Regions from separate parts of the Lysinibacillus sp. JNUCC-52 genome, predicted to be linked through region 2. Evidence: a T-box and tRNA genes for the amino acid it is inferred to sense, from the RefSeq annotation. Region 2 holds a T-box; the other holds one or more tRNA genes.
What was found. The T-box of region 2 lies ahead of proS (proline--tRNA ligase). A T-box ahead of a tRNA ligase gene usually reads a tRNA of that ligase, here a tRNA-Pro.
Positions count from the first base shown of each region.

Region 1: it has a tRNA-Pro gene. The T-box ahead of proS (proline--tRNA ligase) is inferred to sense a tRNA for this amino acid. The anticodon was not compared.

Region 1 is NZ_CP065546.1:2,652,649-2,656,046, forward strand. It holds rRNA gene JNUCC52_RS13055 (16S ribosomal RNA) at 1-1,522, opposite strand, end outside; tRNA gene JNUCC52_RS13060 (tRNA-Ala) at 1,665-1,740, opposite strand; tRNA gene JNUCC52_RS13065 (tRNA-Pro) at 1,765-1,841, opposite strand; tRNA gene JNUCC52_RS13070 (tRNA-Arg) at 1,851-1,927, opposite strand; tRNA gene JNUCC52_RS13075 (tRNA-Leu) at 1,943-2,031, opposite strand; tRNA gene JNUCC52_RS13080 (tRNA-Gly) at 2,037-2,111, opposite strand; tRNA gene JNUCC52_RS13085 (tRNA-Leu) at 2,160-2,244, opposite strand; tRNA gene JNUCC52_RS13090 (tRNA-Lys) at 2,270-2,345, opposite strand; tRNA gene JNUCC52_RS13095 (tRNA-Thr) at 2,353-2,428, opposite strand; tRNA gene JNUCC52_RS13100 (tRNA-Val) at 2,432-2,507, opposite strand; rRNA gene rrf (5S ribosomal RNA) at 2,518-2,633, opposite strand; rRNA gene JNUCC52_RS13110 (23S ribosomal RNA) at 2,749-3,398, opposite strand, start outside.
Region 2 is NZ_CP065546.1:1,425,294-1,428,691, forward strand. It holds gene proS (proline--tRNA ligase) at 1-1,367, opposite strand, end outside; T-box leader at 1,418-1,629, opposite strand; gene JNUCC52_RS07460 (YbgA family protein) at 1,857-2,219, shown strand; gene JNUCC52_RS07465 (BRCT domain-containing protein) at 2,244-2,570, shown strand; gene JNUCC52_RS07470 (peptidylprolyl isomerase) at 2,651-3,262, opposite strand; gene JNUCC52_RS07475 (metallophosphoesterase) at 3,373-3,398, opposite strand, start outside.

The DNA of each region.
Region 1 (3,398 bases), 1.2 Mb from region 2:
ACGGCTACCTTGTTACGACTTCACCCCAATCATCTATCCCACCTTCGGCGGCTGGCTCCAAAAGGTTACCTCACCGACTTCGGGTGTTACAAACTCTCGTGGTGTGACGGGCGGTGTGTACAAGGCCCGGGAACGTATTCACCGCGGCATGCTGATCCGCGATTACTAGCGATTCCGGCTTCATGTAGGCGAGTTGCAGCCTACAATCCGAACTGAGAACGACTTTATCGGATTAGCTCCCTCTCGCGAGTTGGCAACCGTTTGTATCGTCCATTGTAGCACGTGTGTAGCCCAGGTCATAAGGGGCATGATGATTTGACGTCATCCCCACCTTCCTCCGGTTTGTCACCGGCAGTCACCTTAGAGTGCCCAACTAAATGATGGCAACTAAGATCAAGGGTTGCGCTCGTTGCGGGACTTAACCCAACATCTCACGACACGAGCTGACGACAACCATGCACCACCTGTCACCGTTGTCCCCGAAGGGAAAACCATATCTCTACAGTGGTCAACGGGATGTCAAGACCTGGTAAGGTTCTTCGCGTTGCTTCGAATTAAACCACATGCTCCACCGCTTGTGCGGGCCCCCGTCAATTCCTTTGAGTTTCAGTCTTGCGACCGTACTCCCCAGGCGGAGTGCTTAATGCGTTAGCTGCAGCACTAAGGGGCGGAAACCCCCTAACACTTAGCACTCATCGTTTACGGCGTGGACTACCAGGGTATCTAATCCTGTTTGCTCCCCACGCTTTCGCGCCTCAGTGTCAGTTACAGACCAGATAGTCGCCTTCGCCACTGGTGTTCCTCCAAATCTCTACGCATTTCACCGCTACACTTGGAATTCCACTATCCTCTTCTGCACTCAAGTCTCCCAGTTTCCAATGACCCTCCACGGTTGAGCCGTGGGCTTTCACATCAGACTTAAGAAACCACCTGCGCGCGCTTTACGCCCAATAATTCCGGACAACGCTTGCCACCTACGTATTACCGCGGCTGCTGGCACGTAGTTAGCCGTGGCTTTCTAATAAGGTACCGTCAAGGTACAGCCAGTTACTACTGTACTTGTTCTTCCCTTACAACAGAGTTTTACGAACCGAAATCCTTCTTCACTCACGCGGCGTTGCTCCATCAGGCTTTCGCCCATTGTGGAAGATTCCCTACTGCTGCCTCCCGTAGGAGTCTGGGCCGTGTCTCAGTCCCAGTGTGGCCGATCACCCTCTCAGGTCGGCTACGCATCGTTGCCTTGGTGAGCCGTTACCTCACCAACTAGCTAATGCGCCGCGGGCCCATCCTATAGCGACAGCCGAAACCGTCTTTCAGAATTGTCTCATGAGAGACAAAAGATTATTCGGTATTAGCCCCGGTTTCCCGGAGTTATCCCAAACTATAGGGTAGGTTGCCCACGTGTTACTCACCCGTCCGCCGCTAACGTCAAAGGAGCAAGCTCCTTATCTGTCCGCTCGACTTGCATGTATTAGGCACGCCGCCAGCGTTCGTCCTGAGCCAGGATCAAACTCTCCATAAAAGAAATTTGATTAGCTCAAATTGTTTTGCTGGCATCAATTTTGATGTCCAAAATTTTGTTTCGTTCGCTAACGAAGTTAGCTACTAAAAACTATATTGATTACGTTTTGCTTGTTCAGTTTTCAAGGTTCATTTATTGTAATTGGTGGAGCCTAGCGGGATCGAACCGCTGACCTCCTGCGTGCAAGGCAGGCGCTCTCCCAGCTGAGCTAAGGCCCCATATAAAATCATGTATTAAGGAAATGGTCGGGAAGACAGGATTCGAACCTGCGACCCCTTGGTCCCAAACCAAGTGCTCTACCAAGCTGAGCTACTTCCCGTTCATTTATTGGCGCGCCCGGCAGGAGTCGAACCCACAACCTTCTGATCCGTAGTCAGACGCTCTATCCAATTGAGCTACGGGCGCTTAATATTTAAAAAATGGTGCCGAGGGCCGGAATCGAACCGGCACGGTAGTCACCTACCGCAGGATTTTAAGTCCTGTGCGTCTGCCAGTTCCGCCACCCCGGCACATTTGGAGCGGAAGACGAGGTTCGAACTCGCGACCCCCACCTTGGCAAGGTGGTGTTCTACCACTGAACTACTTCCGCATGTGCATAAGATTATTTATCCTGGCAATTATGAAATTAAAAAATAAATGGTGCGGGTGAAGGGAGTCGAACCCCCACGCCTCGCGGCGCTAGATCCTAAGTCTAGTGCGTCTGCCAATTCCGCCACACCCGCATATTATTGTTGGCAATTATAAAAATGGTGAGCCATGAAGGACTCGAACCTTCGACCCTCTGATTAAAAGTCAGATGCTCTACCAACTGAGCTAATGGCTCAAAAAAATGGTGCCGGCTATAGGAATCGAACCCACGACCTACTGATTACAAGTCAGTTGCTCTACCTGCTGAGCTAAACCGGCATATGGTGGAGGATGACGGGCTCGAACCGCCGACCCTCTGCTTGTAAGGCAGATGCTCTCCCAGCTGAGCTAATCCTCCTGGGTATTATGCCTAGCGACGTCCTACTCTCACAGGGGGAAGCCCCCAACTACCATCGGCGCTAAAGAGCTTAACTTCCGTGTTCGGTATGGGAACGGGTGTGACCTCTTTGCCATCATCACTAGACTATTTAAAAGACAAGATTCATTATAACATAAAATGTTATAATTACAAGCTTTTTTTAAAGCTTTCTTATTCTTTCAAAACTGGATAAACGGTTCATTGAATGTTTCAAACTTTTTTGGTTAAGTCCTCGATCGATTAGTATTCGTCAGCTCCATGTGTCACCACACTTCCACCTCGAACCTATCTACCTCATCGTCTTTGAGGGATCTTACTTACTTGCGTAATGGGAAATCTCATCTTGAGGGGGGCTTCATGCTTAGATGCTTTCAGCACTTATCCCGTCCACACATAGCTACCCAGCGATGCCTTTGGCAAGACAACTGGTACACCAGCGGTGTGTCCATCCCGGTCCTCTCGTACTAAGGACAGCTCCTCTCAAATTTCCTACGCCCACGACGGATAGGGACCGAACTGTCTCACGACGTTCTGAACCCAGCTCGCGTACCGCTTTAATGGGCGAACAGCCCAACCCTTGGGACCGACTACAGCCCCAGGATGCGATGAGCCGACATCGAGGTGCCAAACCTCCCCGTCGATGTGGACTCTTGGGGGAGATAAGCCTGTTATCCCCGGGGTAGCTTTTATCCGTTGAGCGATGGCCCTTCCATGCGGAACCACCGGATCACTAAGCCCGTCTTTCGACCCTGCTCGACTTGTAGGTCTCGCAGTCAAGCTCCCTTGTGCCTTTACACTCTACGAATGATTTCCAACCATTCTGAGGGAACCTTTGGGCGCCTCCGTTACCTTTTAGGAGGCGACCGCCCC
Region 2 (3,398 bases):
ACTGGTGGATTGAATGGGATATTACGTGTTGTGAATTTTGTCTCTTCTTTTACGTTTTCTTCACAAGCATCGTCTCCACACCAGCCTGCTAAAATCCAACCTGGAATTGTTTCATTTTGTTCAGATTGTGCTAAATGTTGCTTTAACTGCTCCATTGAATCAATATGTGTATGCGAATTGTTCGCACGGAAAGCTTTTGCTTTTTCGAACAGACGTGTTTGCATCGTTTCAAGCTCTGTTTCAATGCTTTCAACTATAGTTTCTAACGCTACAGAAACTTTCTCCTCTTCATCACGGGCTTTCATTAATCCTTGTTGATTTTCTAAGTCACGTGGTCCTAATTCAATACGTACTGGTACACCTTTTAGCTCCCACTCATTAAATTTATAGCCTGGCGATTGATCTGAGTCATCAAGGCGAACACGAATTCCTTTTGCTTTTAACGCTGCAAAAATTTCATCTAATTTCTCGATAATAGCAGGGTTCTTTTTCCATGGTCCAACAGGAATTAATACCACTTGCGTCGGTGCAATCTTTGGTGGTAAAACAAGACCTTGCTCATCGCCATGCACCATAATGACAGAGCCGATTAATCGTGTCGATGTACCCCAAGAAGTTGTATGGACATAAACATGTTTATTTTCTTTATTTAAATATTTAATATCAAATGCTTCAGCAAATTTTGTACCTAAGTAATGGGATGTACCTGCTTGAACAGCCTTTCCATCCTTCATCATTGCTTCAATAGAGAAAGTATCAACCGCTCCAGCAAAGCGTTCAGATGGTGTCTTTTGTCCATCATATACTGGAATTGCTAGTAATCCTTCTACAACTTCTTTATAAATCGCCAACATTTGCATTGTTTCTTTACGTGCATCTTCTTCATCAACATGAGCAGTATGGCCTTCTTGCCATAAAAATTCAGAAGTACGGATAAACGGAAGTGTTTTCTTTTCCCAACGGAATACATTTGCCCATTGATTAATTAAAACTGGAAGGTCACGATAACTTTTTATCCAATTTGAATACAAATGTCCAATCATTGTTTCAGAGGTTGGACGTAAAGCCAAGCGCTCCTCTAACTTCTCACCTGCCGCTTCTGTGACCCATGGAAGCTCTGGAGAAAATCCTTCGATATGATCCTTTTCCTTTTGAAAAAATGATTCTGGTATTAACATTGGGAAGTATGCATTACGGTGACCTGTTTCCTTAAAACGCTTATCCATCTCCGCTTGAATGTGCTCCCATAATTCATAGCCGTCCGGTTTAAAAGCAATACAACCACGAACTGGCGTGTAATCCATTAAATCTGCTTTTTGAATTGTCTCTACATACCATTTTGAAAAATCGTTTATTTTTTGAGCCATCTTCTTTTCCTCCTATGTTTTAACTAATAAAAAAAGCATAAAGCATCCTCATAAAGGACGTCTTTACGCTAATTGACGTGGTACCACCTTAGTTCGACTTAAATAGATAAGCCCTCTAAACGTTTGTAACGAAACGACTCGGTTAGTTGTTAACTGACATCTCCGTGGTAGGTTTCAATAAGAAGAGGTGATATAGCTCTCAGCCTAGGCTATATTATCTGTTTCACAATACTTATTTACTTGATCACATCATCGATTTATTATTTATACATTAATATACCAATTTGCTATATGTAATTCAATCATTACTATCAATCCATGTCCAATTATTACTCTACCAGCGAAGGAAATCCAGCTCGCATTTAATAAATTGGTCAAAGGCCATAGGGTACAGGATTCAGCTTAAAAATATCATAGATATGTCGTTACTCAACATGAATGATGTTTATACTGTAATAGACTTAAACAATTATAAGAGAAGGTGCTTGTATGAATCGTCAACAAACTGAACAATTATGGCGTGAAGAAAAATATCGTGTTATGTTTCATAGCCAAAAACATTACAATCAGCTTCGGCAAGCAATGCGCGATTTACTCCCCCATGAACAAATTGAACAATTAATCGAAGCAGCATTACAACAAACACCTACTGATGGCAGCATGCGCAATGCGTGCCAGCATATGTGGGGTTATTTCCGTAAAGTTGCCACAATAGAAGAAAAGCAACAATACGAGCAACTGCTCATCACTGGTAAAATAACGGCGCTTCTTTACTTTTTACAGCAATTAGCGATACAATATAACATTACATATTTACGAGAAAGTACTATTTTAAATATTACATTTCTCTAAAATGAACCTCTTAGGAGAACCGACATGAACAAAAATCAAGACACTACAGAAGTTATCTACCTATCGAATCCATCCGAACGTATAATGCATCCATTCTATCATAAACAAATCGTCTTTACAGGGGCCCTCTCCACGATGACACGTTCTGAAGCTGCAAAAAATGCGCGAGCTTATGGCGCAATAATGCAAGGAGCCGTAACAAAAGAGACAGATTTCCTTATCCTCGGCAAGAACCGACGAGAGAAAAGCACAAAACATTTAAAAGCCGAACGCTTAATTCAGCTTGGGCATGACATTCAAATTATTGCAGAAGATGATTTTATTTGGCTTATTTCAATGCAAAAATTTTAGCGCCTCCATACAAAAGCACGTTGACCCACCGCATCCCCGCGGTCAATCAACGTGCTTTTTAATGAAAAGAGTATGAATTATTATTTTTTCACTGCTGGTGCAGGATAGTCAAAGCCCTTTGTATCCACTTCGACCTTTTTCATTTTTTGTTCTTCTAACGGCTTATCTGACGCATCTCGATCAACTGCTACAATCTCATCTACCGTTTCCAAACCTTCAATGACTTTTCCAAAAGAAGCATAATCGCCATCAAGATGAGACGCTTCTTCAGTCATAATAAAAAATTGTGAACCCGCAGAATTTGGATTGTTATTCTCCCGTGCCATTGATATAACACCACGTTCATGTTTTAAATTATTTTCAAAGCCATTATTCGTAAATTCGCCCGCAATCGAATAATCAGGACCACCAGATCCATTTCCTGCAGGGTCGCCTCCTTGAATCATAAAGCCAGGAATTACGCGATGAAAAATAAGCCCATCATAAAAACCATCTTTTACTAAGGAAATAAAATTCGCAACTGTATTTGGCGCTACTTTAGGCTCTAGTTCGATCACAATTTTTTTATCATCATCCATTGTAATCGTTACAATTGGATTTTCCTTCACTTTAGATGCATATTCAACATTTTCTTCCGCTGTCTTCTCCTCTTTTGATGTTCCACAACCTGTCAGAACAAAAACGAGTGCCATAAGGCTAACGACAAAATACAATACTTTAGATCGTGCCAAAGCTTTTTCACTCCCTATCTAGTCAGTTAATTGAATTATATATCTATAAGATAATGACCGACAACTTTATCTTACAAATAGATATTAAAAACAGAGA